3 regions of the Paenibacillus sp. ALE2 genome follow, and region 3 is predicted to be linked to each of the others. Evidence: riboswitches for the same ligand, from Rfam matches in the RefSeq annotation. Region 3 holds a riboswitch; each other region holds the start of a gene.
What was found. A riboswitch is a leader RNA that binds a small molecule or an ion and turns the genes downstream of it on or off. The one in region 3 is predicted to bind cobalamin.
Positions count from the first base shown of each region.

Region 1: linked by a shared signal. The riboswitch ahead of ACXHJ1_RS07585 (ABC transporter substrate-binding protein) and the one ahead of cobJ (precorrin-3B C(17)-methyltransferase) in region 3 are both predicted to bind cobalamin.
Region 2: linked by a shared signal. The riboswitch ahead of ACXHJ1_RS24955 (ABC transporter substrate-binding protein) and the one ahead of cobJ (precorrin-3B C(17)-methyltransferase) in region 3 are both predicted to bind cobalamin.

Region 1 covers NZ_CM134213.1:1,749,104-1,753,439, forward strand. The annotation lists gene ACXHJ1_RS07575 (nucleobase:cation symporter-2 family protein) at 1-1,222, shown strand, start outside; gene ACXHJ1_RS07580 (hypothetical protein) at 1,475-1,606, shown strand; cobalamin riboswitch at 1,989-2,192, shown strand; gene ACXHJ1_RS07585 (ABC transporter substrate-binding protein) at 2,412-3,995, shown strand; gene nikB (nickel ABC transporter permease) at 4,011-4,336, shown strand, end outside.
Region 2 covers NZ_CM134213.1:5,743,388-5,747,723, forward strand. The annotation lists gene ACXHJ1_RS24950 (FecCD family ABC transporter permease) at 1-1,039, opposite strand, end outside; gene ACXHJ1_RS24955 (ABC transporter substrate-binding protein) at 1,036-2,043, opposite strand; cobalamin riboswitch at 2,253-2,468, opposite strand; gene ACXHJ1_RS24960 (histidine phosphatase family protein) at 2,564-3,316, opposite strand; gene cbiB (adenosylcobinamide-phosphate synthase CbiB) at 3,331-4,302, opposite strand; gene cobD (threonine-phosphate decarboxylase CobD) at 4,292-4,336, opposite strand, start outside.
Region 3 covers NZ_CM134213.1:1,978,862-1,983,197, reverse strand. The annotation lists gene cobJ (precorrin-3B C(17)-methyltransferase) at 1-1,241, opposite strand, end outside; cobalamin riboswitch at 1,551-1,736, opposite strand; gene ACXHJ1_RS08605 (LOG family protein) at 1,794-2,348, opposite strand; gene ACXHJ1_RS08600 (uroporphyrinogen-III synthase) at 2,548-3,405, opposite strand; gene ACXHJ1_RS08595 (GerAB/ArcD/ProY family transporter) at 3,507-4,336, opposite strand, start outside.

The sequences.
Region 1 (4,336 bases), 230 kb from region 3:
AGGGGGAGCGCTGCACCTGACGCCAGCCCAGATGGCTTATCTAGTGGCTGCTGATCTATTCACTTGCGGGATTGCTACATTATTACAGATTATGGGCACACGTTTTTTCGGAAGTAGACTGCCTGTCATTTTGGGCTGTACGTTTACGGCAGTAGGACCCATTATCGCAATTGCTTCGACATCAAATCTGGCGACAGCGTACGGTGCCATCATTTTGTCCGGTATATTTGTGGTGCTTGCGGCACCGTTGTATGGCAAACTATTACGCTTTTTCCCAACAGTGGTTACCGGCTCGGTCGTTACGATTATCGGTCTATCCCTTATTCCGGTGGCGATGAACAATGTAGCGGGTGGTCAGGGCAGCGCGGATTTTGGACAGCCGCGTAATTTGCTGCTGGCGCTGGTTACACTACTGGTTATTCTGCTTGTCAATCGAGTAGCCAAGGGCTTTTTACGCTCGATTTCCGTTCTTATTGGTCTGTTCGCAGGTACTGTAGTTGCCTATGCGATGGGAATGGTGCATTTTGCTCCCGTAGCGGATGCTTCGTGGGTGAGTATTGCGCAGCCGTTTTATTTTGGCAAGCCGGAGTTTAGCATTATGGCAGTATGTACGATGATTATCGTCAATATTGTGAGCATGGTCGAGTCTACAGGGGTTTATCTGGCAGTAGGTAAAGCGATTGATCAGAAAGTGGAGCAAAAGCAAATCGTCAATGGACTTCGTTCGGAAGGACTTGCGATTATGTTGGGCGGTATTTTTAATGCGTTCCCTTACACGGCCTTCTCCCAAAATGTGGGTCTGATCTCGCTGACTCGCGTCAAATCCCGTAACGTTATTTTTGCTGCTGGCGGCATTATGGTCGTCCTCGGTTTGCTGCCTAAGCTGGCTGCCTTGACGACAGTGATTCCTAACGCTGTGCTGGGCGGGGCGATGATCGTCATGTTTGGCTCGGTTGCTGCATCAGGCATGTCTATTTTGTCAGAAGTGGATCTGCGGAAAGAAAGCAATCTGCTGATTGCAGCATGTAGTATTGCCGTGGGCCTAGGCTCAGCTGTTCTGCCGCAAATGTTCGACCAACTGCCGAGCTTTGCCAAAATGCTGCTGCAAAACGGCATCGTATCTGGCTCGATTACGGCAATTGTCTTGAACATTGTTTTGGCAAGAAAACAGGGTGAATCGGTCAAAGGCGTTAATGTCTCAGAAGTTCCACAGAAGGTTTGATGAATAGGAAATAAACAAAAACAGCCGGAGAGAGGGCGTAGCCTCTTTTCCGGCTGTTTGGCATGGGGTTATCCAGAACTAGTTATTTATTAAGCAGCATGAAATTATTGATAAAACCCTCTTTCTGTATGAAGATCGGGGTTTGGATTTTCGAGTGGTAGGAAGAGGCATGGTATAATCTACCTTAAGGACTTTGGATAGTGGTGGATGTTTTCGGATCACGGCGCAGCTTCCCGAAAGGGGGTGAAGCCGATGGTCAACCTTGTGTCGTGCTATGATGTGCTGCGTTGGATGGTTACGTTACTAAGCCTGGTGTTTAGTATTCGTAAGCTTTATCGCTGGCTGCGTCGGAAATTTCGGAACAAGCGAAAACCCACCGCGTAATTAGGTTGGCCCCTAACGGTGGGTTTCGTTCGCATTAACATTCAGTTATGCAGCGCGCCGTGGTGGTGATCCACAGCCTTTCAAGTCCTAAGAGTCTTTGCCGTTGGAGCGGCGAAGGCTCTTTTTAGTATACGGATACAGTGGTTATCTCTATACCTAATTTTAACACGTGAATTGTGTGCACGCAACGTTAAGACATACCTTCAATTGCGCGCAAGCAATGAATAGCCTTGGTCTTGATTCACACTATATCATTCAAATTTAAATTATTACGCAACATTTGTTGACAAGCCAGTAGCAACAAAATAAGATAATCCTAAATCGTAATAAAAAGGAATAAAGGAAGAAAACAGGTGTGAGCCGGACAACTCTATATACGAAGTTTCGTAGAGACGATGTAGATAGTTGTTGAGCGTGTTCACTTAAAAGGGAAGTTCGGTAGATTCCGACACGGACCCGCCACTGTATACAGGCATCAGCAGGGTACTGCTGGAGCTTTCAGAATAGCCACTGGAACTGTGAGGAACCGGGAAGGCCTGAAAGATAAGCCTGGAGTCAGGAGACCTGCCTGTTTTGACATCACTGTCAGACCCACGGGATGCTGGGGAGGTGGTTAGGCGTGCTGCATACGGAATGTCTGAAACCGATCTGATCCCTTCTATGTTTTTGGAGTTGGCTTTGAGGTGAGTTTTGACATTTTATAATGAAAGCATTTCTGACTGCTGGTCAAGTGGTTGGGAATGCTTTTTTCGCGTTTTGCGTTAGGTTTATACGATATTTTACAAGATAGAGGAGGACATGTGGGATGATAGGCAATCGTAATAGGCGTTCATGGTTCATATGTACAGGATTGCTGCTGCTGATGGCAGTTATGGCTCTTTCGGGATGCGGCACAGCCACGAAGACGGAGGATAGCTCAGGCAAGGGTGAGAATACGCCTGCACAACAGACTCCAGCAGGTAAAAAGCTGGTGATGGCGTATACGTGGAAACCGTCAGGCGTCGATCCGCATGGAGACAATAGCTGGGATGTGATGCGTTCCGGTGCCGGTGAGACACTCATTCGTTTGAATGAAAAGTTGGAGCCTGTGGCTTGGCTAGCCAAGGAATGGAAGCACGACAGTCCTAACGTGTGGACGTTCAGCTTGCAGGATAGGGTCACTTTTCATGATGGAAAGAGTATGGATGCAGCAAGCGTAAAAGCATCTTTGCTGCGCTCTATCGAGAAAAGTCACCTGGCGAAGGATTTACTGGATGTGAAGTCCATTGATGTAACTGGTCCGCTGACGCTGAAAATTACGACAAACCAGCCGAATGCAGCGCTGGTATCCAATTTGGCTGATCCGTCAACGATTGTACTGGATGTGGCATCCATAAAAGATGAGCAAAGCTACCCTGCAATGACAGGTGCTTTTAAAATCAAAGCCTTCAACAAGGATCAATCCTTGGTCGTCGAGCGTTATGACGGATACTGGGGCGAAAAGGTGCGATTGGCCGAAGCGACGATGAAATTCATTACGGACGGTAATTCGCGCCTGATGGCGTTGCAATCTGGTGAGGTGGATGTAGCGACGGATATTCCGGTAGATAACGCAGAGGTATTAAAAAAGAACGACAAGCTACAAGTGCTGTCGGCTCCATCCTTGCGCACCCATATGATTGTGTACAACATGGAATCACCTGTGTTCAAGGATGCAACCAACCGTAAGGTGGTGGACAGTCTGATTCCGCGCGCATCCATTGTGAGCGCCGTTATGAGGGGCTTCGGCACGGAAGCAAGTAGCCCGTTTCCGAGCATTCTTCCCTTCGGTAAGATTGAGCGTAAAGCATTGGACGGAACGACAGAGCAGTTGTTGACGAAGGATGGCTGGCAGAAGGATGCCCAAGGCACATGGTCCAAGCAGGGCAAGCCATTCGAGGTTACGCTGCTGACCTTCCCTCAGCGTCCGGAGCTATCCGTCATGGCTGAGGTTATTCAGAGCCAGTTGCTGAATGAGGGAATCCAGGTCAAGATTCGCAAGGTGGAAAATATCGACGAGGCATTGACCAAAAATGATTGGGATTTTGCTATGTACAGCATGCTCACGGCCCATACAGGGGAGCCGCAGTATTTTATGGACATGTTCTACTCCTCTACAAGTGAAGCGAATGTAAGCCGTTATGCTTCCAAACCGCTGGAGAATATTCTTCACAGCCTGAAGTTGGCGAAGGATACCGCACAGCGTAATGCGGTAACACTGCAAGCGCTGGATATCATCAATACAGATTTACCGCAGTCGTTCATTGTGCACCCTGACAATGTGTTTGGTGTGAAAAAAGGAGTAAAGGGCTTTACACCGCATCCGATCGAGTATTACTACATTACAGCGCAATCTGATATTGCAGAATAACGAGCAACGTATCCTATGATTCGTTTTATATTGGAACGTGTGGCGCAGCTGCCCATCATTGTATTCGTTGTATCTACGCTGACTTTTGTACTGATGAGGCTGGCCCCTGGTGACCCTGCTCTCATTTTGCTCACCGCGCATAATGTTCCTGCTTCTGGGGAGGCGCTAACCGCGCTGCGAAACGAACTGGGCTTGAATGAGCCGCTTCATATTCAATATGTGAACTGGCTGAGGGATGTGTTCACAGGACATTGGGGAACCTCGTATGTGTCCAAGGAGTCAGTGCTAAACGAACTATGGAGCAGACTGCCCGCTACGGTGGAGCTAGCTTTGGCGGGCTT
Region 2 (4,336 bases), 2.0 Mb from region 3:
GATCCCCCCTGCGCAGCTTCTTGTTCCGGTACAGGAGATACGCGAAGAACGGCGCCCCAACAAAGGCCGTCATAACGCCCAGAGGAATTTCCGTTGGGGCCAACAACGTGCGAGCCGCCGTATCTGCCCAAGCCATAAAAATAGCTCCACCCAGTGCAGATAACGGAACAATCATCCGGTAATCGGGACCTGTCACCAGACGAATGATATGTGGTACAACGAGTCCGACAAAGCCAATGACTCCGCATACTGAGACAGCGGCAGCTGTCAGCAAGGTAGATATGATCAGGACAGATAGCTTCGTCGCATCTACATGAACCCCCATATGAGCCGCTTGACGTTCACCCAAAGCCAGAATATTCAGCACCCGTGCCCGGTTCCATAGAAACACCAGCCCAACGATCACGTAAGGTAAAAGAATTCCCGTATATGACCAACCTCGCAGACTAAGACTTCCCAACGTCCAGTACAATATTTCATTGACTGTTTCCTTCGACATGGCTGCCAGAAAAGAAACAATGGCTCCCCCAAAAAATTGCATCACCACACCTGATAAAATGAGGCTTTGGGTCGGAATTTTCCCACCTTCACGCGCCAACGTCAACACCATCCACAGCGTCAGCATGCCGGTTATAAATGCGACTAGCGGAAGGGTCCATATACCCACAAATGAAAATTGAAGCCCCCAATAAATCAGCACTGCCGCTCCTACCGAAGCTCCCGAGGATACCCCAAGGGTATAGGGATCAGCCAAGGGATTACGCAACACACCCTGAAATCCAGCTCCCGCCAGCGCCAGCGCTGCTCCGACCAACATTCCCAGTAACACTCTTGGCAGTCTGACCTTCAAAATAATCTGCTCTGCAGATGTATTCCAATCCGGTGTAAACGTATCATCTAACCACGGTAGGTGGTTGATCAAAATACCTGTGATCTGGCTGACCGGAAGACTGACCGAGCCGATGCCAAGACAGAGCAGCAGCGTCAGCAGCAGCAAGACAAGACCAGTCCCCCCAAAACCGATCAGTCTACGGTTCATTTGAAAATTTCAGGGTACACGCCCTTGGCTACTTCCTTGAGTCCTTCTGTTACGCGTGGACCTGGACGGCTAATCAAATTATCATCCACGGCAAATACACGATTGTTACGAACAGCCGATATTTGATCCCATCCACTACGAGCTTTTATGATATCGCCGAGGGACTGGCCTGTTTTGTCATCCTTCACACTTTTGCTGTATAAAATCACGTCAGGGTTGGCAGCTATAATATTTTCCTCACTGATTTGGTACCAGCCCTTCTGCGTGGCACCCACGTTTTCGCCGCCCGCCAATGTGATCAGTTCGTCCATAAACTCGCCTTTACCCACTGTCCAGCCTGGTGAAAATTCGACGTATACCCGTAGCTTCTGCCCTTTGCCGATATTTTTAACTCCTTCTTTCACTTCCGCTACATCTGCTCTCATCTTGTCGGTCACCGCTCTCGCTTCTTTCTGATGATCGGTGATTTTCCCATACAATTCGATGTTAGCTGTGACATCTTCAACGGTTTTCGGTTCCGTTTTAAAAATCATAATTCCCATGTCACGCAGCTTAGTCGTAGCCTGTTCACTAAGTGAAATTCCTGCAAAAACAACTTCCGGGTTCGCAGCAATGATCGCCTCTTCGTTCGGTTTCATAATACCGCCCACTTTAGGCTTTTTCGTAGCTGCCTCTGGGTAATCAGAGTAGTCGGATACACCAACAATTTCCTTATCCAATCCGATAGCGAACAGCGCTTCAGTTTCTGCCGGGGAGACGGAAACAATCTTGTCCGGTGCCTTTTTAAATGTAAATTCCTGTCCTGTTGCATCCTTAACCGTTAGCGGGTAAACCGTTTTGCCCGGAGGCTCTTGTGCGGTTACGGTCTGTCCCGGCTGCTGTGAAGAAGCTTGGCCCTCTTTATTTTCTACATTTTTTCCATTCGCGCCACATGCACTCAGCACAACTGCCAATATCAGCGCCAATAGACCTGTTGTCCATACCTTTATTTTTTTGCCTGCCATGATTTGCACCCCTTCATACAAAAATCGTTAAGAGCGTTACTTGAACATCATCCGATATTTTCCTCATTCCAGCCTTCTTTTCCTATCAAAAACCCCCGCATCCTCATATCAGGATACAGGGGTCACGTTAGCACAGATCGTGCGCAGGCGGGCAGCTTCTTTCCGCATGGACAGTCACTGCGAACACGTCATCCTTTCCTCGAAGGATTATGGTGACAGGCGGACGGGCAGGTATCCTGACTTATGGAAGAGGCATGCCCTGATATTCTTTCACATGCTTGGCGGCACATGTAACAGGGCTAATGAGCATGTTTCCATTTACAGTGGCGGGACCGCGTCGGACTCACACCGACTTCCCTTTTAACAGCGCAATGAAGAAAAGCAAGTTCCCTCACACGGCGCCGACCTCGTCTGCTGGATATTTGATGTAGTGTAGTCAAGCCGTTCTTTTACTTGATGATTATAGGTTAAAAAGAGTTAGCTTACAACCCAAACAGCTGCTTGATTCGCCACAACTACCCTAGTGAAAAAGCAATTTTGCTATACAATTGTGCAGTCCTGCCAGCCTTAACTGAAGCCTAATCGCTTCTCCCGGTTTTGGATTCAGACTCCAAAAATCATGACCTGGTATCAGCATACAAACCAATTGGCGAATTACTCCACCATGCGTGACAACCAAAACAGAGGGCGGTGCAGCATTCGACTCTATTGGCTGAACCTTCAAAGCAATGCGCCACGCAAACAGAGAGTCAAGGAATTCACGCAGACGATTCACAAAATGGACCCAGGACTCTCCTCCAGGCGGGGTGATTCGTTGCGGCTCATCAATCCAAGCGCGATACAACGCCACATCCTTAAGCATGTCATACGTTTTTCCATCCCACTCGCCAAAGTGAAGTTCTCGCAGACGTGGTTCCATCATGGGAGGCATAGCAGATAGGAAACGTTCAGACGTCTTTGCTGACTCCGGCAAAATGATCTGCAAGGTCTGGCGACATCGCATCAAGTCACTGCAATAGATTTGAGCAAAGGACTGGCCCTGTAATTTTTCCCGTAAAGGCTTTAATTCCTGCTCTGCTCCAGACAGCAAACTCAAATCGGCATGTCCCAGATATCGACGTTCCTTATTCCATAAGGTTGTGCCATGACGAACTAGCACGAGCTCCATGTCCCACTGCAGATCTTCTTTAGCATCATTCGGCTCACTATCCTGTTGTGGGTTCGGACTTAGTCCACATTCTCGCACTCTTTTCCCTTCTGTATTTTGTTTCAAAATAATGTCACTCCTCACCGCATCCATCCCAAGGCAAAACACCCCGCAGCTCCCAACAAACACAACCCTACAAACATAGTGGATACGGCGAACATCAGCCGGATGGTATGCCGGATATCCTTCGACTCCAGTGGTCGTATCTCTTCGCCCATATATGCTCGAAACGAGCGTATGCCATGATACACGTTATAGCCACCAAGACGAATCCCCAAGGCACCTGCCACCGCTGATTCGGGAAATCCGCTGTTTGGACTGGGGTGCAGACGCGCATCCTGCTTGACTGTGCGCCAGCTTCTTGCAGCATCCAGCCGATACAACCACGCCGCTATCACAAGCATAACTGCTGTCAGGCGAGCCGGAATGTAGTTAGCTACATCGTCCAGACGTGCCGAGGCCCAGCCTAAATGCAGGTACTTTTCATTTTTGTAGCCAACCATTGAGTCGAGCGTATTTACGGCACGATATGCCAGTGCCAAGGGGGCTCCCCCGATCAGGGCATAAAAAAGCGGGGAAATAATGGCGTCCACGATATTTTCAGCGACTGTTTCGACGGTACCGCGTACAATTTCAGGCTCGTCAAGCTGCTGCGTATCCCTCCCAACAATCATGCCTAGCTCCCGACGTGCCACAGTCAGGTCATTCGCCTGCAACGCTCGGTATACGGCCATCCCTGCGTCCTTTAGTCCTTTGGAAGCAATTGTGGTTGCAACCAGAACAATTTCTACGACGACAGACAACCATGGGTGAATCCAGGCAAGCACACGCAATAGCCCCCAAGCAAGCCCAAAGGAGCCTCCTGCCACAATGAGTGGAAGCAGTATACCCGCACGTTTCAATCCCCAGTCACTGCGGACCTTACGACGAATCGCTTTTTCCAATGCTGAAATGGCATGTCCCATCCCGATGACTGGATGTGGCAACCATCTCGGATCGCCGATTAGCCTGTCCAGCAGATAGGCTGCCATGATTACCAAGCTAACGATCACGCCGCTCCTCCTCCAACACTTCACTGAGTGCAGA
Region 3 (4,336 bases):
TCACCCGCTACCTCGGCAAGCAGTGCCATCTGCCGAGCAGTGAACTTCTTGTTTCCCACGCCAGGGGAAACCCCCACCTCAAACAGTGCAGGCTTGCCAAAGCCGCCTGACGCCTTCCCAGTCGTAGCCACCGTTGCCGTTCCGACGGCGCTCTGGGCGGTAGGCGCTTGCCCGCTCCAGCGAGCATTGGCTTCGCCCGGCAGCTTGCCGCCGACAGCTAGGCGGCTTAGTGCCTCTGCTGCCAGCGATGCTGGAGCCGCTCCGGTTGGCTTCGCGGGCGCAGCCTGCACGGTAGCCATCGCCTGCGGGCGTGCTTGCGTGGCAACCGCAGCGCTGCTCGCGGAAGGCTCGGGAGACGCAGTCAGAGCTCCACCTCCCTGCGGTGTATCCAGTGCGCGATCCTCTTGCGCGCCCAGCGACCACGGCTCCGCTTCCGTGCGAAGCCGCTGATGCGGTTTGAGCACTTGCTCGGTCGCGTCCAGCGTGTATTTACGCTGATAGCCGCGCGGAGTCACGATTAACCCGTCATACACTGTCGTCGAGGAATTGCCGATGATTACGGTCGTCAGCATCCCGATATCATGGTTCAGCATATCTTCCAGCGTCGTTACAATAACCTGCTGACGTTCACGATAAGCACTCTTCACCAGTCCAACTGGAGTTTGCGGATCACGGTAACGGAGCAAAATGGACTGCGTCTCCACAATCTGGCGGGTACGTCGACCACTGCGCGGGTTGTATAAGGCAATCACAAAATCAGCCGAAGCCGCAGCTTCTACACGCTTCACGATCGTTTCCCACGGGGTCAGATGATCACTCAGACTGATTGTGCAAGCATCATGCATAACCGGCGCTCCCAACAACGAAGCACAGGATTGAATAGCCGAGATCCCCGGCACAACTTCTACCTCAACCCCGTCCTCGCGACGCCAGCCTTTTTGCATCAGCACTTCGTACACCAGCCCTGCCATGCCATAGACCCCAGCATCTCCACTGGAAATGACGGCTACCTTCTTACCCATCTCTGCTTGGCGAACCGCCTCCTGCGCACGGCTCACTTCTTCTGTCATCCCTGTGCGTACAATCTCCTGTCCGTTCAACAACGGACGGATCAAATCAACGTAGGTATTGTAGCCGATAATGACCTCACTTTCGGCCAGCGCATCCAACGCCCGTTTTGTGATATGTTCCATATCTCCTGGTCCAAATCCAATCACCAGCAATTTTCCTAATGGGCTCATCGTGCTCCTCCTATCATCCTTTTCAGGGCAGCTATACTATCTATTTCAATAATTTGTGGCATCCTTTAACTCAAAAAACCCCCATCCTGCCCGGATGGGGTTCCTATGTACGTATCTCTCTTACCAGACGAAACAGCGTAAGAAGACAGTTCTTGTCTTCCTCCTATCTGCCGTTGTTTTCCATCTGTTTTGTTTACGCTTCAAACGCTGCTGCACGTTCATATCCACGCAAACCTGTAACCAACATGGAAAAAGCAACGTGTGCCTGATTTCCTGATTTCGTACACCCATCCTCTCCGCGAAGGTTAACGGTGCATACAGATCAAGGTAGGTCTCCTGGCTTGGCATCAACGGATTCTCTCGTCTTCCCCGTTTTGTACGAGTGACCATTTAAAAGAACCCTCTTCCTTACAGTGGCGGGACCGCTCGGGACTTGCACCCGATTCCCTGTTACCCTTTGCTCAACCGCAAAGGCACCTTGTCTGTCCGCTATTTGATTATGGGTCTTATCATAACCTTGCCTCAATCAGTTGTGCAAGCACGAAAAAAGCTTTATTTCAAGTTCTCTGCTTTATTTTTCAACATATGCAGCAGTTCATCCGGGTCCGCAGATATACTCAGTAGCGCTGGATGATCAGCTCCGGTAAACCCTTCCTGCACGCTATGACGTACCATTTCTACCAACGGGTCAAAATATCCATTCACATTCAGCAGCCCAATGGGCTTGCGATGTATACCGATTTGCGCCCAGCACAATACCTCGAACAGTTCCTCAAAGGTTCCCAAGCCTCCCGGAAGGGCTATAAACGCATCGGCCATCTCGCTCATCGCCGCTTTACGTTCATGCATGCTTGCTACCTCAATAAACTCGGTAACTCCCCGATGAATGATCTCTGCATCGAATAACAGGGTGGGCATAATGCCGGTGACCTGACCGTCACCCGCCAACAGTCCATCCGCCACCTTACCCATCAGCCCTCTGCTGGAGCCACCATAAATTAAACGGATATGCTGGCGAGCCATAGCTTCACCCAGCTTGCCTGCCGCCTCAACATATACCGATGAATGTCCAGGTCTGGACCCTGCAAATACACAAATAGAATTCATAAATGTCTCAGCTCCTGTCCTCAATATCATGCATCGAAACTTATTCATTATATTAGATAAATATTTTCGCTATAACAAAAAACTTTGCGATGCATGTCCAACAAAAAAAGATAAAGACCTCGTAGGCCCTTATCTCTATTTTACTCTGTATTAGTAAATATAAGTTCATTTTTAGCTTACTGCATTTATCAGTTCTAGCTCATTTCAAATGACCGTTCACGCTCTTCAGACCACAGCCATGCACCGAATCGCTATGTTCGAAATATTTGCCCAGTTCCACCATCATCGCACCCATGCGCTCTTCAGTTGGAAATACGACTCGTTCAATCCCTTCTTCCAAAATGGATTGTGCAGTCACCTTGCCTACCGATACAGCAATGACATCTTCACGAAAAGCTTCCAGTAAATCCTCCATTCGATTTTGCTTTCTGGCATATTGGGCCAAAAATCGAATTTGCGGACCACTCGTGAACGTAACGGCATCAATCGTACGGTTTATAACATCATCTAGTAGCGCCTGCAATTTTGCTTCTTCAGGTGGGATATGCTTATAAGGAAGTACTTGGCGGGTCACTACGCCTTGCTCATCCAGCCACTCTACCAACCGGGGGGCCGGGTCTCCATGCAGTTGCAACAGTACTTCCTTCCCCTTCAGATCATATGGGGCAAAAGCCCGTGTCAATCCGATCAAACTTCCGTCCTCGTCCCGTACTGCTGGCGTAAAGCCACGCTTTTTGAGTCCATTGACCGTCTTGTAGCCCCGTGCTGCAATGTTGGAGGATTGCAGCAACTCTATAATCTGCTCGGCCACGCCCATATCCTCTGCCATATCGAACAGAGCATCCAGTCCCATACCTGTCGTGAAGATGTACCAGTCCGGAGGGTTCTTCACCCACGATACAACAGCGTTGCGCAGCTCGATATCATCCAGAAAAACAGTCCCCTGGGCCGGGCGTTCTACTGGCTCGCCCCCCATCTTCATAACTAGCAACGCCATTTCTTCTGCTTTACGGGGACCGGCAAGAGCGACTCTCTTACCTGCCATGCGTTGTGCCATGCTGTTGCCTCCCTTGTAGATGTCGTATTTCTTTCTACCAAGTATACAATCAGAAAGGCAAAAGACAAATAAGAATTACTTTTTCGATAAATACAGTAATCTTATAAGTGGGCGTGTCCTGTTTCGCTTTCCTGCTGGCCTTCTTTCTGATCACTTCTATCCCTCTCCCTGCCAGATGATGAATTATCATCACCTCTCCCTTTAAATTTGGGTCGGAGCAACATCCACAGCAAGAAGGGCATGAATACAAAAAAGATGACCATCACCGCAGTCCATTCCCGGCTGAAATCATAAATTTGTACGATGTTGGAGAACAGCATAAACGAACAGACATAACCTAACAAACCTAAGGGCCAAACCATCAGACTCCCCCAGACATGGGCAAACATGCGCTTTACCGCCAAACTGGTAACGTACAGATCAATTCCAATCTTCGTAAGAAAGGCTGGTACGGTCAGTGCTGCCACGAACAAGTCGAACCGATCCAGAAAGTCCGTTAGTTGCAACTGACGCACCAGTTCATACGATGGATAAAACAGTCGTGACAAGATAGGAACTCCAATCACCAACTCCGACAGCAACACCAGCATGATTATAGTAGCGGTTCCGAGTAAATGCCCCAACCACGCACTACGTCCATTATAGCTCTTCCCAGAAATCACAAAGGGAACCATCATGATATCGGCCATATAACCTAGCATCCGCCAACTGCCTTTAATAACTCCATCTACTTCCGGATGTAAATAGGGTCTCAGCATCGAAAAATCCATATTACGTCCAAAAAAAAGCGGCATAGTCAACAACGTCACAATCAACAACGGTACAAAAATCTCGGTCATATTGACGAGGGTACTTATCCCCCCTTTAACCATAAATGCCAGAGTCAACAGCACAATAAGAGATACGATCACAATCGGAGTCAGCGGCAAAA